One region of the Halobacillus sp. ACCC02827 genome, then DNA from elsewhere that is predicted to be linked to it. Evidence: predicted binding sites of a transcription regulator. Region 1 holds the regulator's gene; the other holds the start of a gene.
The links. The regulator NrdR, encoded in region 1, represses ribonucleotide reductase genes. The targets are predictions, from matches to a motif close to AACACNATATATNGTGTT.
Positions count from the first base shown of each region.

Region 2: a site for NrdR is predicted at 1,847-1,864, ahead of QRD89_RS11585 (vitamin B12-dependent ribonucleotide reductase). Genes of this name have one in related genera too.

Region 1 is NZ_CP128168.1:2,416,811-2,421,286, reverse strand. Features, by position in the region: gene QRD89_RS12895 (glyceraldehyde-3-phosphate dehydrogenase) at 1-195, shown strand, start outside; gene speD (adenosylmethionine decarboxylase) at 442-819, shown strand; gene QRD89_RS12885 (hypothetical protein) at 973-1,347, shown strand; gene nrdR (transcriptional regulator NrdR) at 1,386-1,850, shown strand; gene QRD89_RS12875 (replication initiation and membrane attachment family protein) at 1,920-3,275, shown strand; gene dnaI (primosomal protein DnaI) at 3,292-4,224, shown strand; gene ytxC (sporulation protein YtxC) at 4,353-4,476, shown strand, end outside.
Region 2 is NZ_CP128168.1:2,178,662-2,183,137, forward strand. Features, by position in the region: gene QRD89_RS11585 (vitamin B12-dependent ribonucleotide reductase) at 1-1,752, opposite strand, end outside; gene QRD89_RS11590 (rhodanese-like domain-containing protein) at 2,107-2,487, shown strand; gene gcvPB (aminomethyl-transferring glycine dehydrogenase subunit GcvPB) at 2,569-4,032, opposite strand; gene gcvPA (aminomethyl-transferring glycine dehydrogenase subunit GcvPA) at 4,025-4,476, opposite strand, start outside.

The DNA.
Region 1 (4,476 bases):
CTCGTTTCCATAGATTATACGACGTCCCCTTCTTCTGCGATCATCGATGGATTGTCCACCCAGGTGATCGAAGAGCGTAAAGTGAAGGTGCTGGCTTGGTATGACAATGAGTGGGGATACTCCTGCCGGGTTGTTGACCTTGCTAAATATGTCGGGAATATGATGCAGCAGGAGAAAGCGGTCCGCGTGTCTTGAGAAAGCACTAGAAAGCATCCCGAATGTATCGTATACTAGGACCCGGTGACTATGGTTTGCTATATTTGAAATAAATCTTGCAAATTACGGGTAAACCATATATACTTTCTTTTGAACTTCTGAATTTCTTATGTTTTCATGTCTACTCAAAGGGTTAGGACCTCTCAGGACTAACTTTCCCCCATGGTAGTGCATGACTGTTATTTCAGAGGGGAAGAAGTTAATGTACAAAGGGGGATCCTTAATATGGATACAATGGGAAGACACGTAATTGCTGAACTATGGGATTGTAATGAAGAGAAATTGAATGATATGTCGTATATAGAGCAGGTTTTTGTTGATGCTGCTTTGAAAGCGGGAGCAGAAGTAAGAGAGGTCGCTTTTCATAAGTTCGCTCCACACGGGGTGAGCGGAGTGGTCATCATTTCCGAATCGCACTTGACGATTCACAGTTTTCCGGAGCATGGATATGCAAGTATCGATGTCTACACGTGCGGCGACCGTATTGATCCGAACGTTGCAGCCCACTACATCGTTGAAGCACTGGAAGCAGGGAAGAATGAAACCGTGGAAGTACCGAGAGGGATGGGACCTGTGGAAGTACAGGAATCTCGTGCCCTTTAAAAAGAGAAACGCAGTAAATCGAGCCGCGCAGAGAAGTCTGTGCGGTTTTTTTGTATGGGGTCAACTCTCCTTTGGTAACTGTTATTTCTTATTTTGAAGAATCATGTTAAAATGATGGAAGATCATGTCGAATGGATTGAAGGGGCCAGATAAGTGAAAGCATTTATATCAAGATATATCAGTAATCACTCAGAAACCAGTGAACAGCATAAGGATGAAGAACTTGTCACACACTATTATAAAGCAAAGCGTGATGACGTTTTCCGTGCCGTGGAAGAACTGTTTCCCGCACCCTCACAGATTGTAGCATCCTCGAAGGAACGCGGCGAACTTACGATTAAATATAAAGGGAAAAGGCGTGCTTTCATTGTTGTGACTATCATTATGGTCCGTCCTTTCCGTACCGCTGTTGATTTTTCCGTAACAACGGATTCCGGTGGACCCGTTGATTTCGGATACAGTCGGAACACCATTGTTTCGTTGTATAAGCAGTTGGACAGCCAATTTCAGCCTGTCGATCCATCATAAGCGATGTGGAAACGAAGACGATGTGGAGTTGATCAATTTTGAAATGCCCTAATTGCCACTACAAGAGTACGAAGGTGCTTGATTCGCGGCCGATTGAGGATGGCCAGGCCATACGCAGGCGGAGAGAATGTGAACAGTGTGACTTCCGCTTTACCACGTTTGAACGAATTGAAGAAGTTCCTTTGATTGTAGTGAAAAAAGAAGGCACAAGAGAAGAATTCAGTAGAGAGAAATTGATGCGGGGCTTGATCAGAGCTTGTGAGAAGCGCCCGGTTGCGGTCGAGGAACTGGAAGGTGTGACACTGGACATCGAGAAAGAACTCAGGAACCGCGGCGTCTCGGAAGTGTTGAGTAAAGATATAGGAGAAATGGTCATGGGGCGTCTTTCTGGAATTGACGAAGTCTCTTATGTCCGTTTCGCATCCGTCTATCGACAATTTAAGGACATCAATGTTTTTATTGATGAACTGAAGGATTTAATAAAACACGAAGATGACAAATGAGCCGGCATTGGCTCATTTTCTTTTTCAAGGGAAACCGGGTAATATGAAAGGAAGAAGGAGGTGCGGAAGATGAATCATTCGATAGGGAAGTTACTCCCGGTAGATGGTTTTCGAGTTGTGAAGCGGGGGGAGCTGCCGAGGAATTTTCATCGTTCGTTATCCCATTTGTATCAACCGATCGTCGGTCGTCTGGCGATTTCTTTATATCAGATTTTATTATCGGAGTCTGAAATGAATGCTGCAGAACAAGTACAGACCCACCACACGTTGATGGGCTATCTGTCTGCGCCATTGGATAAGATCTATGAAGCCAGGAAGAAGCTGGAGGCAATCGGCCTTCTGCGTTCTTTCCAGGCAGAAGGGGGAGGGGCTCATGCCGAATACATGTATTACCTGTATCCTCCCTTCTCTGCGGAGGAATTCTTCATGGATGATATGCTCTCCCTTCTGCTTTACCATGAAATCGGACAGCGCAAATATGAAAACTTAAAAGAACGGCTCATCTGCAAAGAGTACGTTCTGGATGGTTTTGGAGAAGTCACTGCAACTTTCGATCAGGTATTTCATGCGAAAATGCTTGAGACCGTACAGGCCGAGACCACCTCCCTTGCGGATAAGCAGAATCAGAAAGAGAGCCGAGGGCCTGTGACGTCCCAAACGAAAGTGGATTTCGACTGGCTCCATCATGCTCTAAAGAAACGGATGTATCCGAGTGAACAGATTCTTACAGGACGGAATAGAAAGTTAATTCTTCAGCTAGCCACGCTGTATGATTTATCAACGATCGACATTGAAAAAGCCGTGACGTGGGCGATTGATGAAAATCATTATCTCGTAGAAGAAGAATTTAAAGCCGCCTGTCATGATTTTCTGAAGGAAAAGCCTGTCCCGAAGAAGCAGTCTAATATAGATGCTCGAGAAAAAACACAGGACACAGGAGCGGAAGAAAGTGTGAGTAAAGAAGATCAGTTTATTGCCATGCTTGAAAGAAAATCACCAAGGGAACTTCTTGAAGACCTTTCTCAGGGCAACAGGGCATCTGACCAGGATTTGAAGCTGATTCGGGACGTCATGACAGAGCAGGGAATCAACCCCGGGGTCATGAATGTTCTTGTTCACTACGTGCTTTTGAAAACAGATATGAAATTGTCCAAGTCTTATTTGCAGAAAATAGCCGGGCACTGGGCACGGAAAAACGTGACTACTGTGCGTCAGGCGATGAATCTTGCTAAGGCTGAGCATCAGAAGTATCAGCAGTGGGGTCAGCAGAAGTCACAGAGACGTGTGAATACGAAAGAAGAAGTCATTCCGGCTTGGTTCAACAAGGACGCAGGATCCGGTGAGAAAGTTTCTGCTTCGGTTAACGTGGATACGGATGATATCGCTGCACGTATAAGGAAGTTGACAAGCAGAGAGAACGGATGAATGAGGAGGTGGCAGAATGGAACCGATCCAGAAATCATTGAAGAAATGGATGAGAAACAATAAAACCTTTCAAGATCGAATGAACAAAATGAAAGAAGAAGTGCTCCAGTCGGAAGATGTACGGCAGCTGATAGAACACCATCCGGAGTTGACGGAGAAGAGCATGGAGAAGAATCTCATTAAGCTCTATGAGTACCAGTCCCAATCGAAAAACTGTGAAAAGTGTCCGTCACGTGAAGCGTGTATTAATATTCTCCCTGGATACGTGCCGCGTGTGGAAGTAGATGGCCAGGAAGTGAAGCTTGCTTACGATAAGTGCAGCCGACAAAGGAAGCGGGAAGAGCATGAACAGCAAAAGTCACTTGTCCGGAGTCTTCACATGCCGAGGGAGATCTTGGAAGCCTCTCTTTCAAGACTGGATCTTCAAGACCCCGACCGCAGTGCGGCAGTGGAACAAACGGTCCGTTATATTGAAAGTCTTTCTGAAGAGCTTCCGAGCAAAGGGTTGTATTTTCATGGACCTTTCGGTGTCGGGAAAACGTATTTTCTCGGAGCTATAGCCAATGAATTGAGCGAAAAGCATATTCCATCCATGGTCATCTACATGCCGGAATTCGTCAGAGAGATGAAAGCGTCTATAAAGGACGATTCCATCAATGATAAAATCAATGCGTTTAAAGAAACCCCCGTATTAATGTTAGATGACATTGGTGCAGAATCACAATCAGCATGGTTCCGGGACGAAGTATTGGGGAGTATTCTTCATTACCGAATGATGGAGAGACTTCCTGTGTTCTTCACATCGAACTACACGATCGATGAGTTGGAGAAAGTCTTGATGACATCCAATCGCGGCGATGTAGATCAAGTGAAGGCGAAGCGGATTACCGAACGAATTCGCCAGCTCAGCGAGAGTGTGTTAGTGACCGGCCGGAACCGAAGAGGGTAACAATGAGGAAAGATGAAGATGGAAATGGCATGATTTCTTCTGGACTGACATAAACATAACAAGGAATAGACGGCGTCGCAGGCGCCTTCTAATACCGTATCGGAAAGTCGGGATGAGGGGGAATCTTGGTGTTTGGCATTCACTTTTCTAATCGCGCGGAAGCGGTTATCTTTTATAATGCAATTGTCACGGAGCAGAGGTTGTGGTTGTTCAAGGAGTACAATGAATTCTATGAAGTCGAGTTGGTCAACG
Region 2 (4,476 bases), 240 kb from region 1:
AATGGTTTCAAAGATTTCATCGACAAGTTTATTTCCTTCTTCGGAACCGTAGACGGATTCACAGTAAATAAGGAGATCGTGGAGCCCCATTACCCCTAATCCAATACGACGTTCACCAAGAGCCTGCTTCTTATTCTCTTCCAGGAAGTATGGCGTTGCGTCAATAACGTTATCCTGCATACGCACACCACGCTCGACCGTTTGTTTCAGCTTAGCGAAATCGACCTGCTTGTTAGCCTTATCGGCGACACTGGCCAAGTTTACGGCAGCAAGGTTACAAACGCTGAACGGCGCTAACGGCTGCTCTCCACAAGGGTTTGTCGCAACGACTTTTTGACCATAAGCGGTCGCATTAGTTTTCTCATTGGCATTGTCGATGAAGAAGATACCCGGCTCTGCTGAGTACGTAGCACAAATATTAATCAAGTTCCAAAGTTCTTTCGCCTTGACTGTACGGTACGTACGGACTCCAAAACCACGTTCCTCCCATTCACGGACGTCGCCGCTGTTGTGCCATTCTTCGTTATACACACGCATTTCCTCTTCTGTGTAATTCTCCACGTCCGGGAATCGCAGTTCGTAGGCAGCGTCCTGATCGACAGCTTCCATAAATTCTTTTGTGACACAGACGGAGATATTGGCTCCCGTCAAAAACTCGGAATTATGAACGGTATAAGTGCCGCCGATTTGAAGCTTTTCTTCTGCTTCGCGGATGCTTTGGTCCGTAAAGCCCCCTTGTCCTTGGATATGCTTGTAATTCACGACGCTCTGATAGAGATCTTTCTCCGTCTCCGTAAGTGGGGTGAATTTAAGCTTGTCCTTGGCAAGCTGCTTAATTTGTTCATCTTCTGTATTTTCGATCAGGTAACGCAGGATTCGTGGATTCTGCATTTTAGAAATGATGAATTCAAGAATATCCGGATGCCAGTCTGAAAGCATAATCATCTGCGCACCGCGTCTCGATCCACCTTGTTCAACCAAGTGCGTTAATTTCGCAATGTCATCAAGCCAGGAAACGGATCCGGATGATTTACCGTTCACTCCACGGGCCAGCGTATTGCGTGGGCGCAGTGTGGAACCATTCGTACCGACACCGCCTCCTCGTGACATAATTTCCATCACCTGTTTTCTGTGATCGGATATGCCTTCCCTGGAATCCTGGATATAAGGCATCACGTAACAGTTGAAATACGTAACATCCGTTTGGGAACCGGCACCATAAAGCACACGGCCGGCAGGGATGAAATTCATATCAGAAAGTTCTTCGTAGAATTTCTCGAAACTTTCCTGTTTCTTAAGCGGATCTGTTTCCACTTCGGACAGGCCTGTCGCATTCCGAAGAGCGATCTGTTCGTAATATACCTCTAACGGTTTATCAATCGTGTCAAGGTTTCTGCGGATCAATCCTGACTCCTGCTCTTCCGGTCTGTCAAGGACGCTTAGGAATTCATCTTCGACACGGACAACAGCTTCGTGCTTCTCCCAATCAATCTCATGAATGAAGCCAAAGCCTCGAGCCGGGAACTTAGGATCGTCTTTGACCGTGAGAACAACAAAGTCTCCCTCCGACAATGTAAGTTTCTCTGTATCTTTGAATGCATAGCGGTCCAACATGACAAGCCGGGACACGCCTTTGTGTGTAATAGACATGTTTTCTGTAATTTCATGTACTTGCGGAAACTGACGGATATCTGCGTTCAGTCTTTCCACATTAATCTTTGTATGGACATCGGTGGAGGTTGACGTCTGCATCTTGCATCTCTCCCTTACTAAATAAAAAATCGATATAAGTAACATACCACATTTTCAAAAATATAATCAATATCTTGTGCCCTTTTTCAGAATATATTCAATATCTTGTGTTTTGAACAAAAAGGTAGAAATTTGTCAATCTAATAATATTACGAGCGAAGCCGATTTGAAAAGCAATCCGAAGCAAAAACAGCCGATTATCCTTCTTTTCCATTTATTCATCTGTTGCATTCCCACTTCCATCGGAAAACCATGATGGCGCATGTTTTTGCTTAAACACGGAAAAATATTTTTGAAATGCAAACGATTCCCTCCTATAATAGATAGAGAAAGAGAGAAAAGGGGGAGGCACATATGGATTTATGGATTTTAATCGGTGCACTGGTCTTGATCATTGCTTTTGGATTATATAGATACTTCAAAGCTAGAAAAATCATGACGACACTGACGGAAGAACAGTTCCGCGAAGGATACAGAAAAGCCCAGCTCATCGACGTCCGGGAACCGAAAGAATACGAAGGCGGACATATACTGGGCGCGAGAAATATTCCACTATCGCAGCTGCGCAATCGTCTTGTTGAAATCCGCAAAGATAAGCCGGTGTACCTGTACTGCCAAAGCGGTGCCAGGTCTGCACGTGCAGCTATGCTGCTGCATAAAAACGGCTACAAAGATTTGAACATGCTGCAGAGCGGATTCAAAAAATGGTCCGGAAAGATCAAAACGAAGAAGTAATATCCTGCCGGGAGATTACTCATTATCCCAATCATGATAGAAAAAAGCAAACCGGAGTCCTTGAAGGGACTCCGGTTATTTTCATTCGCCTTTCCGGTATCTCAACACCGGTTTCCTTGCCGCCTGTGTTTCATCCATGCGGCTCACGATTGTCGTATGAGGAGCTTCCTGAACAATTTCAGGATTCTCTTCTGCTTCTTTGGCTATTTGAATCATCACATCGATAAAGCCGTCCAGCGTTTCCTTGGATTCGGTTTCCGTCGGTTCGATCATCATTGCTTCCTCGACGTTAATCGGGAAATAGATGGTCGGTGGATGGTACCCAAAATCAAGCAGGCGTTTTGCTATGTCCAACGTCCGTACTCCGAGCTTCTTCTGACGTCTGCCAGATAAAATAAATTCATGCTTACAATGACGGTCAAATGGAAGGTCATAATACTCCTGAAGGCGGCGCATCATGTAGTTGGCATTGATGACAGCATACTCACTTACCTTCTTCAAGCCTTCCGCCCCCATTGTACGTATATACGTGTAGGCACGAACGTTGATGCCGAAATTACCGTAATACGGCTTCACCCGGCCGATAGAATCCGGTCGATCATAATCAAAGATGTACTGACCGCCCTGTTTCACCAGAATCGGCTTAGGCAGGTACGCCGCCAGTTCTGCAGTTACCCCTACAGGCCCGGAACCAGGTCCTCCCCCGCCGTGTGGACCTGTAAACGTCTTATGCAGATTCAAGTGGACGACGTCAAATCCCATATCCCCGGGGCGGGCATAACCTAAAACAGCATTCAGATTGGCACCGTCATAATAAAGCTTTCCGCCTGCTTCATGAACGATCGCTGCCATTTCTTCAATATCCTCTTCAAACAGACCAAGCGTGTTCGGGTTTGTCAGCATTAAGGCGGCCGTCTCTTCATCGACCACACGTTTTAAATCTTCCAGATCGACGAGCCCGCGATCATCGGATTTAACGGTTACAGCTTCAAATCCTGCGACTGTTGCGGAGGCTGGGTTCGTTCCATGCGCAGAATCCGGAACGATAACTTTCGTACGGTTGTAATCCCCATTCGCTTCATGGTAGGCACGAATCATCATTAATCCCGTCCACTCTCCATGCGCACCCGCTGCCGGTTGTAGAGTGACGGTATCCATCCCGGTTATAGCAGCAAGCGATTCTTGAAGGTCGTACATTAAATGCAGGGCACCTTGTACCGTCTCCTCCGGCTGATACGGGTGGATGTGGCTGAAGCCAGGAAAGCGGGCAACATCTTCATTCATTTTAGGATTATACTTCATCGTACAGGAGCCGAGTGGATAAAAACCGGAGTCGACCCCGTGATTCCGTTTAGAAAGTCCCGTATAATGCCTTATAATTTGAAGTTCACTTACTTCCGGGAGATCCGGTTCCTGTTTCCGAACATATTTCTCGCCGATCATACCTTCCACGTCCACTTCCGGTACATCCAACTCCGGAAGACTGAATCCGGTACGGCTTTCTTGACTCAATTCAAAAATTAACGGAAAGTCCTGATTAGCCACGAATATCCCCCATTTCCTTAACAAATTGATCAATTTCTTCTTTTGTCCTGATTTCTGTAACAGCAAGCAGCATGTGTTCAGACAATCCTTCTGACATCCGACCGAGATCGTACCCTCCGATGAAACCTTTCGCAAGGAGTTTTTTGTTTACTTCCGCAATATTACGGCCGACGTTTACAACGACCTCATTAAAGAAAGCGTCCTTGTATGGAAGTTCAAAACCCGCTGCCTCCAACTGGTTTTTCATATAGGCAGCTTTCTGTATATTCATCCGCGCCATCTTCTTCAAGCCCTGCTTGCCCAGGGAGCTCATCGCTACAGATGCTGCCAGAGCGTTTAGTGCCTGATTCGAACAGATGTTGGAAGTAGCTTTGTCCCTCCGGATATGCTGCTCCCGAGCCTGAAGCGTGAGCACAAAGCCACGTCTGCCATCTTCATCTACCG